Regions from separate parts of the Streptomyces sp. NPDC101165 genome, predicted to be linked through region 1. Evidence: riboswitches for the same ligand, from Rfam matches in the RefSeq annotation. Region 1 holds a riboswitch; the other holds the start of a gene.

What was found. Region 1 has a riboswitch for glycine ahead of gcvP (aminomethyl-transferring glycine dehydrogenase). Riboswitches for the same ligand answer to the same signal wherever they lie in the genome.
Region 2: another riboswitch for glycine. It lies ahead of gcvT (glycine cleavage system aminomethyltransferase GcvT); the one in region 1 lies ahead of gcvP (aminomethyl-transferring glycine dehydrogenase).

Annotation. Positions count from the first base shown of each region.
Region 1 is NZ_JBIWPG010000010.1:381,930-386,340, reverse strand. It holds gene ACIRVH_RS23620 (MerR family transcriptional regulator) at 1-87, shown strand, start outside; gene ACIRVH_RS23615 (DNA polymerase IV) at 141-1,598, shown strand; gene ACIRVH_RS23610 (PRC-barrel domain-containing protein) at 1,520-1,891, opposite strand; glycine riboswitch at 2,011-2,105, shown strand; gene gcvP (aminomethyl-transferring glycine dehydrogenase) at 2,278-4,411, shown strand, end outside.
Region 2 is NZ_JBIWPG010000017.1:165,342-169,752, reverse strand. It holds gene glyA (serine hydroxymethyltransferase) at 1-801, opposite strand, end outside; gene gcvH (glycine cleavage system protein GcvH) at 815-1,195, opposite strand; gene gcvT (glycine cleavage system aminomethyltransferase GcvT) at 1,311-2,429, opposite strand; glycine riboswitch at 2,581-2,678, opposite strand; gene ACIRVH_RS32490 (AAA family ATPase) at 2,857-3,525, shown strand; gene ACIRVH_RS32485 (enhanced serine sensitivity protein SseB) at 3,599-4,390, shown strand.

The sequences.
Region 1 (4,411 bases):
CACGGCGAGCGCATCGACACCGGGGAGACCCTGGTCGGGCACAACCCGGCGGACGAGCTGGCCAGGCGCCGCAACCGGGCGGTCTGACGGCGCCCCCTCGGGGGCCCGCGTTGTCAGTGGCGTGGTGCAGCATCGGAGATGTGAGAAACGCTCCCACGATCCTGCATCTCGACATGGATGCCTTCTTCGCCTCGGTGGAGCAGGCATCCAAGCCGAGCCTGCGCGGGAAGGCCGTCGTCGTGGGCGGACTCGGACCGCGCGGGGTGGTGGCCACCTCCTCGTACGAGGCCCGGGTCTTCGGGGTCCACTCGGCGATGCCGATGGCCCAGGCGCGCAGGCTGGCGCCGAACGCCGCGTACCTCGTGCCGCGCTTCGCCCTGTACAAGTCGGTCAGCGAGCAGGTCATGGCGCTGCTGCGGGAGCTGTCGCCGCTGGTGGAGCCGCTGAGCCTGGACGAGGCGTTCGTGGATCTGGAGGCCGGGGGAGCGGCCTGGGACGAGGCGTCGGCGCGGCTGGCCGGGACAAAGCTGCGCGCGGACATCCGGACCGTCACGGGGCTGACCGGGTCGGTGGGGCTGGCCGCCTCCAAGATGCTCGCGAAGATCGCCTCGGAGCAGGCCAAGCCCGACGGACTCGTGCTGATCGAGCCCGGGACCGAGCGGGCGCTGCTGGGCCCCATGTCGGTGCGGACGCTGCCCGGCGTCGGGCCGGCGACCGGGGACCATCTGCGGCGGGCCGGGATCACCACCGTCGAGGAGCTGGCCGAGGCGGGAGAGGACGAACTCGTCCGGATGCTCGGCAAGGCACACGGGCACGCGCTGTACGCGATGGCACTGGCGCACGACGACCGGCCCGTGGTGGCCGAGCGGGAGACCAAGTCGGTGTCGGTCGAGGACACCTACGACGTGGACATCCATGACCGGATGCGGGTCGGACTGGAGGTGCAGCGGCTCGCCGACCGGTGCGTGGGGCGGCTGCGCGGGGCCGGGCTGTCCGGGCGGACCATCGTGCTGAAGGTGCGGCGGTACGACTTCTCGACGCTGACCCGCTCCGAGACGCTCCGTGGGCCCACCGACGATCCGACGGTGATCAGGGAGGCGGTCGCGCGGCTGCTGGAGTCCGTGGACACCACGGGCGGGGTACGGCTGCTGGGCGTGGGCGTCTCGGGACTCGCCGACTACACCCAGGAGGACCTGTTCGCGCAGGCCGCGGCCGGCGAGCGGGACGCGGCCGCGGCCGTGGAGGCGTCGCAAGAGGTCGTGCCCGAGGCCGTGGAGGACCGCCCGGAGCCCGCCGGGCGGCAGTGGCGCGCCGGGTACGACGTGCGGCACGCCGAGTACGGGCACGGCTGGGTGCAGGGCAGTGGCCTGGGGCGGGTCACTGTCCGCTTCGAGACACCTCAGTCCGAGCCGGGGCGGGTCCGTACGTTCTTCGTCGACGATCCTGCGCTGGAGTCGGCCGAGCCGTTGCCGTTGGTTCCGGCAACGGACGCCGCCCACCCGCTCAACCCGGCCGAGGATCAGACCTCCTCCGTGCCCGCCAGCTTGCCGAAGTCGTGGTCCGGTACCGAAGGAGGTGCGGCCGCGTCGAGGCCGTAGTGGTGGTAGAGCTGGAGTTCCTGTTCGGGGGAGAGGTGGCGGCCCACGCCGAAGTCGGGGGCGTCCTTGATGAGCGCACGGTCGAAGGGGATCCGGAGGGCGCCCTCCACCAGTTCGCTGGGCTCCAGGGGGACGAAGGCGTCCCGGGAGAACAGGCCGGTGCGTATGGCCGCCCACTCCGGCACGCCCGTGGCGTCGTCGAGGTACACCTCGTCGATGGTGCCGATCTTGGTGCCATTGCGGTCGAACGCCTTGCGGCCGATCAGGTTGCGCGGATCGATGTCGGTCTGCACGGTCCCTCTCCCTCCACTTGGTCGCAACTCATCCGTAAGCACTACAAAAGAGCACATTCAAGGAGGCGGCCACTCGAGGGCCCAGGCGTTGACCTCGCTGGTAGGCTGGCAGCGGCTGCTGACCCCGTGCGGGAGAGTCCTCCGACCACCTCGGAGGCGCCGAAGGAGCAAATCCTCCCCGGAATCTCTCAGGCACACGTACCGCACGGACGAGGTCACTCTGGAAAGCAGGGCGAGTGTCGACGGCTCGCGCCCTCACCGACGGTGAAAGCCGGGCCCTTCGGGCGCCCGGTGAAGCTCTCAGGTTTTGATGACAGAGGGGGAGGCCGTCGGGGCAACCGCCGTGGTGCCCCTCGAAGGTCGCGTCAGACCAGGAGGCCTCCGCAATGACCGCCCATCGCACCCCGCTCTCCGAGCTCGAAGCGGGCATCCCCTTCGAACAGCGCCACATCGGACCCGACCCGGAGGCGCGGGCCAAGATGCTCGCGCACGTCGGTTACGGCTCGCTCGACGAGCTCACCGCCGCCGCGGTGCCGGACGTGATCAAGAACGCCGACGCGCTCGATCTGCCGGGTGCCCGTACCGAGGCCGAGGTGCTCGCCGAGCTCCGCTCGCTCGCCGACCGCAACCAGGTGCTCGGCTCGATGATCGGGCTCGGGTACTACGGGACCTTCACCCCGCCGGTCATCCTGCGCAACGTCATGGAGAACCCGGCCTGGTACACGGCCTACACGCCGTACCAGCCGGAGATCTCGCAGGGCCGCCTCGAGGCGCTGCTGAACTTCCAGACGATGGTCGCCGAGCTGACCGGTCTGCCCACCTCCGGCGCCTCTCTCCTGGACGAGGGCACGGCCGCCGCAGAGGCGATGGCGCTGTCCCGGCGCATGGGCAAGAACAAGAAGGGCCTCTTCCTGGTCGACGCGGACGCGCTGCCGCAGACCGTCGCCGTCATCGAGACGCGTGCCGAGCCGACCGGTGTCGAGGTCGTCGTCGCCGACCTCAGCGACGGCATCCCGGCCGACATCGCCGCGCGCGAGATCAACGGCGTGCTGATCCAGTACCCGGGCGCCTCCGGTGCCGTACGCGACATCAAGCCGGTCATCGACCAGGCGCACGAGCTGGGCGCCCTCGTCACCGTCTCCGCCGACCTGCTGGCCCTCACCCTGCTGACCTCGCCGGGCGAGCTGGGTGCGGACATCGCCGTCGGCACGACCCAGCGCTTCGGTGTGCCGATGGGCTTCGGCGGGCCGCACGCGGGCTACATGGCGGTGCACGAGAAGTTCGCGCGCAGCCTGCCCGGCCGTCTGGTCGGCGTCTCCGTCGACGCCGACGGGAACAGGGCCTACCGCCTCGCGCTGCAGACCCGTGAGCAGCACATCCGCCGTGAGAAGGCCACGAGCAACATCTGCACCGCGCAGGTGCTGCTCGCCGTGATGGCCGGCATGTACGCCGTCTACCACGGTCCCGAGGGGCTGCGCGCCATCGCCCGCCGCACCCACCGCTACGCCACGATCCTCGCCGAGGGCCTGAAGGCCGGCGGTGTCGAGATCGTCCACGGCGCCTACTTCGACACCCTCACCGCGCGCGTGCCCGGCAAGGCCGCCGAGGTGGTCGCCGCCGCCCTGGAGAACGGGGTCAACCTGCGTCTCGTGGACGGCGACCACGTCTCCCTCGCCTGTGACGAGACCAGCAACCGGGCCCAGCTGGCCGCCGTCTGGTCCGCCTTCGGCGTCGAGGGCGACATCGAGGCGCTGGACGTGACGGCCGCGGAGACCGTGCCCCAGGCGCTGCTGCGCACCGACGACTTCCTGACCCACCCGGTCTTCCACGAGCACCGCTCCGAGACCGCCATGCTGCGCTACCTGCGCAAGCTGGCCGACCGCGACTACGCGCTCGACCGCGGCATGATCCCGCTGGGCTCCTGCACCATGAAGCTCAACGCGACCACCGAGATGGAGCCGGTCACCTGGCCCGAGTTCGGCCAGTTGCACCCCTTCGCGCCCGCCGAGCAGGCCGAGGGCTACCTCACGCTCATCCACGAGCTGGAGGACCGCCTCGCCGAGGTCACGGGCTACGACAAGGTCTCGCTCCAGCCCAACGCCGGTTCGCAGGGCGAGTTGGCCGGTCTGCTGGCCGTACGCGGCTACCACCGGGCCAACGGCGACGAGCAGCGCACCGTCTGCCTGATCCCGTCCTCCGCGCACGGCACCAACGCCGCCAGCGCCGTGATGGCCGGCATGAAGGTGGTCGTCGTGAAGACCGCCGAGGACGGCGAGATCGACGTCCAGGACCTGCGGGCCAGGATCGAGCAGTACCGCCACGAGCTGGCGGTCCTGATGATCACCTACCCGTCCACGCACGGTGTGTTCGAGGAGCACGTCGCCGACATCTGCGCCCAGGTGCACGAGGCCGGCGGCCAGGTCTACGTCGACGGCGCCAACCTCAACGCCCTGGTCGGCCTCGCCAAGCCGGGCCACTTCGGCGGCGACGTCTCGCACCTGAACCTGCACAAGACCTTCT
Region 2 (4,411 bases), on a different contig from region 1:
GATCACGTGCTCCAGGGGGCCGCCCTGGAAGCCCGGGAAGACGGACGAGTTCAGCTTCTTCGCGAAAGCCTGCTTCGCGAGGATGATGCCGCCGCGCGGGCCGCCGAGCGTCTTGTGGGTCGTGGAGGTGACCACGTCCGCGTGCTCGACCGGGTTCGGGTGGAGACCGGCGGCGACCAGGCCCGCGAAGTGCGCCATGTCGACCCACAGGTAGGCCTCGACCTCGTCGGCGATCCGGCGGAACTCGGCGAAGTCCAGCTGGCGCGGGTACGCCGACCAGCCCGCGATGATCACCTTCGGACGGTGCTCCTTGGCCAGGCGCTCGACCTCGGCCATGTCGACCAGACCGGTCTCGACGTCCACGTGGTAGGCGACCACGTTGAACTGCTTGCCGGAGAAGTTCAGCCGCATCCCGTGGGTCAGGTGGCCGCCGTGCGCCAGGTCCAGGCCGAGGATGGTGTCCCCGGGCTGGGCCAGCGCGAACAGGGCCGCCTGGTTCGCGGAGGCGCCGGAGTGGGGCTGCACGTTGGCGTACTCGGCGCCGAACAGCTCCTTGATCCGGTCGATGGCGATCTGCTCGGCGACGTCGACGTGCTCGCAGCCGCCGTAGTAGCGGCGGCCCGGGTAGCCCTCGGCGTACTTGTTGGTGAGGACCGAGCCCTGGGCCTCCATCACCGCGAGCGGTGCGAAGTTCTCGGAGGCGATCATCTCCAGGGTCGACTGCTGGCGGTTCAGCTCGGCGTCGACCGCGGCGGCGATCTCCGGGTCCAGTTCGTGCAGGGGCGTGTTCAGGACAGTCATCGGCTACGACTCCTCAGCCGGCGTTCTGGGCGGTGTACTCGTCGGCGGAGAGCAGGTCGGCCGGCTCCTCCGCGATGCGCACCTTGAACAGCCAGCCGCCCTCGAAGGGGGCGGAGTTCACCAGCGACGGGTCGTCGACGACGTCCTGGTTGGCCGCGACGATCTCACCGGTGACCGGGGAGTACAGGTCGGAGACCGACTTGGTCGACTCCAGCTCGCCGCAGGTCTCGCCCGCGGTCACCGTGTCGCCGACCTCGGGGAGCTGGGCGTAGACGACATCACCGAGCGCGTTGGCCGCGAACTCCGTGATGCCGACCGTCGCGACGCCGTTCTCGTCGGCGGCCGACAGCCACTCGTGCTCCTTGCTGTAGCGCAGCTGCTGGGGGTTGCTCATGGCCTGAATTCTCCTGTACGCGCGGGAGTGCTGATGAATGGGGGACTGCTGGGACTGCTGAAGAGCAGGTGAATGTGCGCAGCGTCACGTCGTGGCGACGGACCGCGCCCAGTGTCTACTTCTGGCGCTTGTAGAACGGCAGTGCCACGACCTCGTACGGCTCGTGGCTCCCGCGGATGTCCACACCGACGCCCTCGGCGCCCGGCGCCGCGTGCGCCGCGTCGACGTACGCGATGGCGATCGGCTTGCCCAGGGTGGGGGAGGGGGCGCCGGAGGTGATTTCGCCGATGACCTCGCCGCCCGCGACGACGGCGTACCCGGCGCGCGGCACCCGGCGGCCCTCGGCGATCAGACCGACGAGCACCCGCGGCGGGTTCTGCTCGGCCTTGGCGGCGGCCTCGGTGAGCGCCTCGCGGCCCACGAAGTCGCCCTCCTTCTCGAACTTCACCACGCGGCCGAGCCCGGCGTCGAAGGGCGTCAGGGACGTGGTCAGCTCGTGCCCGTACAGCGGCATGCCCGCCTCCAGGCGCAGGGTGTCCCGGCAGGACAGGCCGCAGGGCACCAGGCCGACGCCCTCGCCGGCCTTGGTCAGCGCCTGCCACAGCTCCACGGCGTGCTCAGGCTTCACGAACAGCTCGAAGCCGTCCTCGCCGGTGTAGCCGGTGCGGGCGATCAGGGCGGGGACGCCGGCCACCGTGCCGGGCAGGCCCGCGTAGTACTTCAGGCCGTCCAGGTCGGCGTCCGTGAGGGACTTCAGGATGCCGGGGGACTCGGGGCCCTGGACCGCGATCAGCGCGTACGCGTCACGGTCGTCGCGCACCTCGGCGTCGAAGCCCTCGGCGCGCTCGGCCAGCGCGTCCAGCACCACCTGGGCGTTGGAGGCGTTGGCGACGACCATGTACTCGGTCTCGGCGAGGCGGTAGACGATCAGGTCGTCCAGGATGCCGCCGTCGGCCTGGCAGATCATGGTGTAGCGGGCGCGGCCGACGCCGACGGAGGCGATGTTGCCGACCAGGGCGAAGTTCAGCAGGGCCGCCGCCTCGGCGCCGGTCACGGTGATCTCGCCCATGTGGGACAGGTCGAAGAGGCCGGCCTTGGTGCGCACGGCCAGGTGCTCGTCGCGCTCCGAGCCGTAGCGCAGGGGCATGTCCCAGCCCGCGAAGTCGGTCATCGTCGCACCGAGCGAGCGGTGGAGGGCATCCAACGCGGTGTGACGGAGTTCGGTACTGCTCATCGGTCGGTCGTCTCCCAAGGCATGACGGGCGAGGTCGTTCCTCCCCATCTGTCATCGGAACCTGAGAGGTTCGCCGAGACCGCCACAGGGACGACCACGGCTTGCACCTTGGGTGGAGCCACTGACACAGCGGCCCGCTTTTCAGATGTGCCTCGCCCGCGCGGTAACGGGGCCTGAGAGATTCAAGGGAGGGACTTGCTCCTTCGGCGTCCCAGCGAAGGCTGCTGGGAACTCTCCCGCGCGGATTCAAGCGGCCGGTATGCAGTTGGCGGGCACATCATTGCACGCCTTGCCCCCACCCGTCAGGGCCCGCATCTGTAACCGACCTGTGGCAGTACGCGCACCCAACCACTGGACGCGACGCATTACCTTCTCTTTACATGTGAGGGGCAGGGGACGACCAAGCCCACAGGGGAGGACGATCACCGTGAACAGGACCACGGCCTACGCCACCACCACCGGCATCGCGGTGCCCAAGCAGCCCTCCGCCCCCGCCCGCGAGCGCTGTGCCGACCGCCCGGCCCCGGTCGTCCGCGACCTGCGCGACCGCGGGGGCCGCAGCCCGCACGCCCTGCTCTTCGGGCCCGCCGACCTGGTGGTGATCACCGGCCTGCCCGGCAGCGGCAAGTCCACGCTGATGCACCGTGCGGTCCCCGGCCACCGCATCGACTCCCAGGCCACCCGCGACCGCTGGGACGCCCGCATGCCCCGCCTCCTCCCCTATGCGCTCTACCGACCCCTGGTCCGCCTCGCCCACTACGCCGGACTGCGCCGCGCCCTGCGCACCGGCGAGGGAGTCGTCGTGCACGACTGCGGCACCCAGTCCTGGGTGCGCTCCTGGCTGGCCCGCGAGGCCCGCCGCCGCGGCGGCACCCTGCACCTGCTCCTTCTCGACGTCACCCCCGGCACGGCCCGCGACGGCCAGCGCGAGCGCGGCCGCGGCGTGTCCCGGTACGCCTTCAGCCGCCATCGCCGTACGACGGCCCGGCTGCTGCGCGCGGTGGAGCGCGGTGAGCTGCCCGCCGGCTGCGGCTCGGCGGTGCTGCTGGACCGGGACGCGGCGGACGTCCTGGGCCGCATAGCGTTCACCGACTGATCGGTCCGGTCACTGTCACAGGCACCCGCTAGCCTTCTGATTCACAGCATGGTTCCCAGCAGGCGGTAGGCAGATGGACTTCCCGGCGGACACTCCCGCGGACTTCCCGGCACAGACGCACCCCCACCCGCACGGCGGTTGGCCCGGCAACGAGCTGGAGGAGGTGCTCTCGGCCGCCCTCGGCATACCCTCCGCGGGCGGCCGGATCATCGAGGTGCTGGGCCGGAGCTTCCTCTGGATCCCCCTGCCGAGCGGCGGCGGCCCGCAGAGCGGCCCCCTGGACCTGCCCACGATGGAGATCGAGGGCCAGGTGTACGTCCCGGTCTTCAGCTCCGAGGAGCAGCTCCGCCAGGCGACCGGCCCCCACATGTCGTACACCATCGCGCCGACGGTGGAGTTCGCCCGCGGCCTGCCTCCGCAGGTCGGCATCGTCGTCAACCCCGACGGCGTGGTCGGGCTCCCGCTGCCCCCCGAGGCGGTGGCCGAGCTGTGCCGCGTGGGCCGCACCCCGCTGGACGGCCCCGGCTCCGGCGGCCGGGTCCGCCTCTTCGAGCCCGACTGGCAGGACGACCCGGTCGACTTCCTGGCCGCCGCCTCCGCCGAGTTCGCCGCGACCGGCGTGGTCGTCACCGCCCGCCGCTGCCTCGCCGCCGTCGAGACGGCCGACCCCGCCCTGTTCGTGGGCGTGGAACTCTCCCAGTGGGAAGGCGATCTGCGCGCCCTCCCCCTGGACGCCCTCGGCAAGGCCCTCGGCAAAGTCCCGGTCAAGTGGCCCGTCAACCTGGTCCTCCTCGACGTGGCCCAGGACCCGGTGGCCGACTGGCTCAGGACGAACGTGCGCCCGTTCTACCAGTCCGGCCACTAGAAGCCGACGTAGGGGCAGCCG